Regions from separate parts of the Amycolatopsis sp. A1MSW2902 genome, predicted to be linked through region 2. Evidence: riboswitches for the same ligand, from Rfam matches in the RefSeq annotation. Region 2 holds a riboswitch; the other holds the start of a gene.
What was found. A riboswitch is a leader RNA that binds a small molecule or an ion and turns the genes downstream of it on or off. The one in region 2 is predicted to bind thiamine pyrophosphate.
Positions count from the first base shown of each region.

Region 1 (3,375 bases), 610 kb from region 2:
TCGGCGCATCGCCACGGTGGTGAGCTGGGTGCCCGACGCGACGAGCGCTCGTTCCAGCACTTCGAGATTCGCCGCGCCACCGGTGCCAATGATCAGTCGCGACGACAGCTTGTGTTCGCCGATGATCAGGTCGTCCATGCTCAACCTCCTTGAACCGCGGTCAGCACTTCGAGCTGCGCGCCCTTCGGCACGACCGCTTCTTCCCATTCGCCACGCCGCACGACCTCGCCGTTGACCGCGACGGCCACACCCCGGCGTTCCGCTCCCAGCGCGTCGAGGACCGCGGAAACGGTGCTGTCGTCGGGGAATTCCCGCCATTCGCCGTTGACCTTGATCTCCATCAGACTCGCTCCTTCTCGACCAGACGGGAGGGCGTCGCCGCGGCGACCTCCGGCGGCGGGGCTTCGCCGGCCAGCCACGCGACCACGGCGTCCGCAGTCGCGGGCGCCATCAGCAAACCGTTGCGGTGATGTCCTGTCGCCGCGTACACGCCTTCGCTCACTTCGCCGATGTAGGGCAGAGCGTCGCGGCTCGCGGCGCGCAGTCCGGCGGCGACTTCCACCAGTTCGTACTCCGTGATGCCGGGCAGAATACGTTCCGCGCCTTCCAGCAACTCGCGTACGCCGCGCGCGGTGACAGCCTGATCGAAACCGGCTTCGTACTGCGTCGCGCCAAGGACCAGTTCGCCGTCTTCTCGCGGTACCAGATAGATCGGCCGCCCTTCGACCATCGCGCGCACCGTGTACGGCGGAGGCGGCAGACAGCCACGACGCGGACGCAGTCGCAAAATCTCGCCCTTCAGCGGGCGTACGGCGTGCTCCAGCAACGGATGCAGCTGTCCGGTCCACGCCCCCGCGGCGAGGATCACCGGGCCGGACACGTCGGAAAGGCTCTCGAGCCGCTCGCGCCGGAACTCGACCCCACGCTTCGTAGCCGCTTCGCTCAGCGCTGTGAGCAGTTTCCGGTTGTCCACGGCTAAATCACCCGGTACGTGCAGGCCGCTGCGCACCGCACCGACGCCCGGCGCGAGCCGCTTCGCCTCGCGACCGGTGAGCGTCTCGACGTCGCGGCCGAGCGAACGCAGGTACCCGGCGAGGATGTCGAGGTGCCCGGCATCGGCGCTGTCGAACCCGACGACGATCGTGCCGTGCTCGGCCAGCCCGGGATCGGTGCCCTCGTCGGCGAGGTCGCGTGCGAAGCCTGGCCAGCGCCGCAGCGACGCTTCCCCCAGGCTGAGCACGGCTTCCTCGCCCGGCCACGCCTCGGTGACCGGTGCGAGCATCCCGCCGGCCAGCCAGGACGCCCCGCCGCGCGCGGGCTCCGGGTCGACGACCGTGACGCGCCATCCGCGAGCGGCCGCGCGCCAGGCGACGGACAGCCCGATGACGCCGCCGCCGACGACAGTGACGGTTGTGGTGCTGGTGTTCACAGTGGAATCACGCTCCCTGCGCCGGCATGACCCGGATCAGGTTCCACGGTCGGAGCGGCAGCTCCCTCTCAGCCCGTTGCCTCGGGCTCCCGTGCGGACTCCCACACCGTAGCGCGCGGGTAACGTCACCGCCATGCCTGCCTTGACCGGAGACCAAATTCGCACCCGGCTAGCCGACGCCCGGCTGTACCTGTGCACCGACGCCCGCACGTCCCGAGGCGACCTGGCCGAGTTCGCCGACGCAGCCTTGGCGGGTGGCGTGGACATCATCCAGCTGCGGGACAAGACCGGCGGCTCCCCGCTCGAGGCCAAGCAGGAGATCGCAGCACTGGAAGTCCTGGCAGAGGCCTGCGCCCGACACGGAGCGCTGCTCTCGGTGAACGACCGAGCGGACGTAGCGCTGGCCGTCGGCGCCGACGTCCTGCACCTGGGCCAAGACGACATCCCCGTCTCCCTGGCCCGACGAGTCCTGGGCGACGACGTAGTCATCGGCCGATCCACCCATTCGGAGGAGCAAGCCACAGCAGCCGCCACCGAGGCAGGAGTGAACTACTTCTGCACCGGCCCCTGCTGGCCCACCCCGACGAAGCCCGGCCGCTTCGCCCCCGGCCTGGACCTAGTCCGCTCAACCGCAGCGAGCAACACCGAACGCCCGTGGTTCGCCATCGGCGGCATCGACGAACCCCGCCTACCCGAAGTACTGGCCGCAGGCGCGACCCGCATCGTCGTCGTCCGAGCAATCACCGAGGCGGAAGACCCCAAAGCAGCCGCACAAACCCTACGAGCCCACCTGGGATAACCACGCCCGCCGACGCACCCAAGCCGGCCACCCAACCGCACCGGTGCACCCAACGAGCGAAACACCCAGCCCCTCTACCGCAGCCGATGCACCCGCTATCGAGGCACCCACACCTCCCCCGCACCCCGATACGAAGCTCCCCTGCGGTTCGGGGGTGCTTGTCAAGGCATCTTTCCCGCCTTGACAAGCACCCCCGAACCGTCAGCACAATCAAACTTCGGGGTGCCCCACGCAACCACCGTGCGCAATGTCGCCGCCAGGCGACGAGCTACTCCCCACCATTAGACGGAACCACAGGCGCAGTAGCCGTCTGACTACCACTAGGCGCCTGCGAACTACTAGACGGCTTAGACGAAGAAGTCGGTGCCTGACTCTCCCGCGTAGCCTGCGAAGACGGCGGCGCACTAGCCGTAGTAGTAGGCGTAGACGTCGAACCGTTAGACCGAGACTCCCCAGTCGGCGGCGCCTGCGGCTGAGTACTGGGCGTGTTGTCCGGATGATCATCCCGCTGCTGACTGGTCTCCGGCTGCCGAGGAATCAACCCAGTCGGCACATTCCCCTTAGTCGTCCAGTCAATCCCCACCAGCACCACCAACGCCACGACAAACGCGACCGCACTGGACGCGATGATCAACGGCCACCGCATCTTCCGCAGCTTCTCGCCCAGACCTTCGACCGCATCCGGCTCAGTGGGACGCAACCGGACCGTAGGCATGTTCGCCACGTCAGCGTCGACATGCACCGTCGCCGCGTCGCCGGAACCGGATTCCCGCACCGCCTCCACCGGCACCAGCGCGCCCCTGCTGCGCCGGGCAGCCGTCTCCATCGCCTTCCGCGCGGCATCGCGAGTGCGCTGCAAAGACCGCAGGTACAACTCGCCGCCGACGGTGCTGACCACACTGGCCACCCCGGCGCCGATGACTGTTCCCGCGACCCCCAGCGTCGAACCCAGCAACGCGGCGGTGACCGCCGCGAGCGCCGCGGCGAGCACCGAGGTCATGCGGAGTTTCTTCTTGTCCTCCGCGGTTTCCTTCTGCTCCTCGCTCATGATTCCGATCTGATCGTTTCCCAGCCCTGTTCCCTGCTTCTTCAACGGTTAAGTCGTCCGAGGTGCTCCCTTCGTTGCCCCGGCGTGAGGGACGCCACG
Region 1 covers NZ_QJPO01000001.1:8,098,903-8,102,277, reverse strand. Annotated here, with positions in the region: gene DMP23_RS37905 (thiazole synthase) at 1-138, opposite strand, end outside; gene thiS (sulfur carrier protein ThiS) at 141-341, opposite strand; gene thiO (glycine oxidase ThiO) at 341-1,429, opposite strand; TPP riboswitch at 1,426-1,532, opposite strand; gene thiE (thiamine phosphate synthase) at 1,563-2,228, shown strand; gene DMP23_RS37885 (hypothetical protein) at 2,497-3,276, opposite strand.
Region 1: it holds a riboswitch for thiamine pyrophosphate, as region 2 does, so the genes downstream of both, thiO (glycine oxidase ThiO) here and DMP23_RS40835 (thiamine ABC transporter substrate-binding protein) in region 2, are expected to answer to the same signal.

Region 2 (3,375 bases):
GCGGATCGAGGTGCGCCCACAGCCCGGCGACCGTGCGCGCGACGACTGCGACGTTGAAGAAGGCGTTGGCCAGAATGAGCGGCAGCACGCCGCCGTCCGGCCAGATCGCCCGGAAAGCCAGGCCGACGACGACCGTCGGCAGCACGAACGGGACCAGCACGATCGTGCGCGCGAGCCCGACCCCGGGCAGCCGCACCCGCGCCAGGAGGTACGCCACCGGCAGCCCGGCGAGCACCGCGACCACGGTCGACGCCGCCGCGCTGGCCAGCGTGAACCCGGCGAGCCCCCACGTCTGCGGGTCGCCGAGCACGGTGTCGACGCCGCCCGCGGAGAACCCCCGGCCGACGATCGCCACGACCGGCCAGGCGAAGAACACCACCAGGAACGCGACCGGCAGCAGACCGAGCAGCGTGAGCCCGACAGTGCGCGCGGGGATCACGCGCCCATGAGCGAGCGCCATTCCCCGATCCACTTCTCCCGGCCAGCCTGCACCTTGTCCGCGGGCATCGTGGCCGGCGCCTGCGGCAGCGGAGCCGCGGTGGCCCAGCCCGCTGGCAGTTCGACGCCCTGGCGCGCCGGGTAGACGTACATGTTCGCCGCGACCGTCGTCTGGAACTGCTGCGACAAGAGGAAGTCGACGACCTTCTGCGCCTGCGGGATCTGCTTGCCGTTGGTGAGCACGCCCGCGTACTCGACCTGGCGGAAGCACGTGTCGAGCAGCGCCTTGGTGCGCGGTTTGCCGTCCTCGCCGAGTTCAGCGGCGGGTGACGAGGCGTAGGACACGACGATCGGCCGCGGGCCCTTGCCCGACGAGCCGGAGAAGTCCTTGGTGTAGGCCTCCTCCCAGCCGCTGACGGTCTTGAGGCCGTTGTCCTTCAGCTTCTGCCAGTAGCCCTGCCAGCCGTTCTCGCCGTACTTCGCGACCGTGCCGAGCAGGAAGGCCAGCCCCGGCGACGCGGTGGCCGGGCTCTCCGCGACGGTCAGGTCCTTGTACTTGGGGTCGGCGAGGTCGTCGTAGCTCTTCGGCTCCGGGAGGCCCTTGCTCGCGAAGTACGCCGGGTCGATGTTCACGCAGACGTCGCCGAGGTCGACCGCCGCCAGCCGGTGCTGCGGGTCGACGGAGTAGCGCTGCGGGCCGCGGTCGGCCTCCGGGCTGGTGTAGGGCTGGAAGACGCCCTCGCTGAGCGCGCGGGACGCGAAGGTGTTGTCGACGCCGTACGCGACGTCGCCGATGGGGTTGCCCTTCGTGAGCACGAGCTTGTTGGTGAGCGCGCCGGCGTCGCCGGACTTGAGGATCTTGAGCTTGATCCCGGACTGGCGCTGGAAGGCGTCGAGCACGTCCTGCGGGGCGGCGAACGAATCGTGCGTGACCAGCGTGACGGTCGGCGTCTGCTGGTCCTGGCTCGCGGACGACCCGCCCGAGTCGCCGCTGGACAGCGAGCAGGCGCTGGCGAGCATCGAGACCCCGGCGAGGCCTGCCACCGTGCGGACGGTCCGCGACATCATTCTTCCCCTCCTGCACTGCGCCGGATGAGGGAGAGCGATACGGCCTCCCTACGCCGGCATGATCCGGATCCAGGTGCGAACGGTCGCGGGTTGACGGCCCGCCTCTCAGTCCGGCGTACCGGACTCCCGTGGCAATGCCGCAGCGTAGCCGACACCATGGAGTGATGACGCAGCTATTGAACGACTCAGCGGTGGAGCAGGCCCTCGGCACCGTCCCGGAGTGGCAACGCGAGGACGCCGTCATCGTGCGGACGGTCGAACTCCCGTCCTTCCCGGCGGCGATCGAGGTGGTGGACCGGGTGGCCGAACTCGCCGAGGAAGCCGACCACCATCCGGACATCGACATCCGCTGGCGCACCCTGACCTTCCGCCTCAGCACCCACTACCTCGGCGGCCTGACCGAACGCGATTTCGCGCTGGCCCGCCAGATCGACGAGGTACTGGCGGCCCGCTGACCAGGTGTGATGTCGGCAACCCTGGCAACATGAACGGCCCCTTCGCGCGTCTTCCAGACAGACGCGACGGAAGGAGGCCTCATGGTCCAGGCACTCGTAGTGGGAATGGGTTCGTTCGGCCTGATGGTGGCCGCCGCGGGAGGCGTGCTGTGGCACACCGCGCGCAACCGACGTGACCTTGATCACAAGCGGTAACAGTGAGCTAGATCAAGGCGCTATCCCAGCGGAATCATCGGCACTCGCCCCGCTAGGACTCGCCATGAACAGCACATCCGCCCAGCTCACCGCCGCACAGCGCACGTGGGTCGCGGTGTTCTCGACCGCTGTCGTCCTCCTGTCGATGGTGGTGCTCGGCCTGCTCGGCTGAGCCCCGGCCGGTTCACGGCAGCGGGAACATCCGGATGAACCAGAACCTGGCGATTCCGATGAGCCCGAGCGCCACCGAAGCGCCCCAGACGGCGTAGAGAACGATCCGCACCGGGGCATCTTTGCCGGGTGATCGGGGCGAGTAGGACGTTCGCCGAAATTGCCCGGCGCGGGTCAGGCGGTCGAGACGATCCGGAACCGCTCCCGGTACTCGCTGGGCGTCGTGTTCAGCGTCCGCCGGAAAGACCGGTTCAAGGTCGACACCGTGCCGAACCCGCACGTCCCGGCGATCCGCGACAATGTCTCGTCGGTCGTCTCCAGGCGATGCCGCGCGGCCTCGACCCTGGCGTGCTCGACGTAGGCGGCAGGGGTCATCCCCAGCTCCGCCTTGAACACGCGCGTGATCTGGCGGTCCGTCACATGCGCGTGCACGGCGAGGTCGGACACGGTCAGCGGATCCGCGAGGTGGGCCGCGATGTACTGCCGCAACTCGTCGACCCGCCGGGTCGCGGACGCGGGCTCCAGCGACACGCTGAACTGGCTCTGCCCGCCTGGCCGGCGCAGGAACATCACCAGCTGACGAGCCACCCGCGAGGCTGATTCCGGCCCGAAATCGTCGGCTACCAGTGCCAGCGCGAGATCGAGGCAGGCGCTCAGCCCGGCGCCCGTCCACACGGACCCGTCGCGGATGAAGATCGGGTCCGCGTCGACCGTCACCTCGGGATGCTCCGCGGCCAGCTGCCGGGCCGTCGACCAGTGCGTAGTGGCGCGTTTGCCGTCGAGCAGCCCCGCCGCCGCCAGGATGTGCGCGCCGACGCAGACGGACGCCACCCGGCGCGTCCGCCCAGCCAGCCTGCGCACCTGCTCGACCACGGCCGGGTCGCATTGAGCGACGACCTCGCTTTTGCCGCCCGTCGTCACGGCGCCGGGCACGATCAACGTGTCGATCGCCTTTTTCCCCAGCTCAGCGAACGTCACGTCGGGCAAGACGCGCACTCCCGCCGAGGTGGTCACCGGGTCCAGCGTCTCGGCGGCGAGCACCACCTCG
Region 2 covers NZ_QJPO01000001.1:8,710,395-8,713,769, reverse strand. Annotated here, with positions in the region: gene DMP23_RS40840 (ABC transporter permease) at 1-460, opposite strand, end outside; gene DMP23_RS40835 (thiamine ABC transporter substrate-binding protein) at 436-1,503, opposite strand; TPP riboswitch at 1,535-1,646, opposite strand; gene DMP23_RS40830 (4a-hydroxytetrahydrobiopterin dehydratase) at 1,671-1,961, shown strand; gene DMP23_RS40825 (GlxA family transcriptional regulator) at 2,502-3,375, opposite strand, start outside.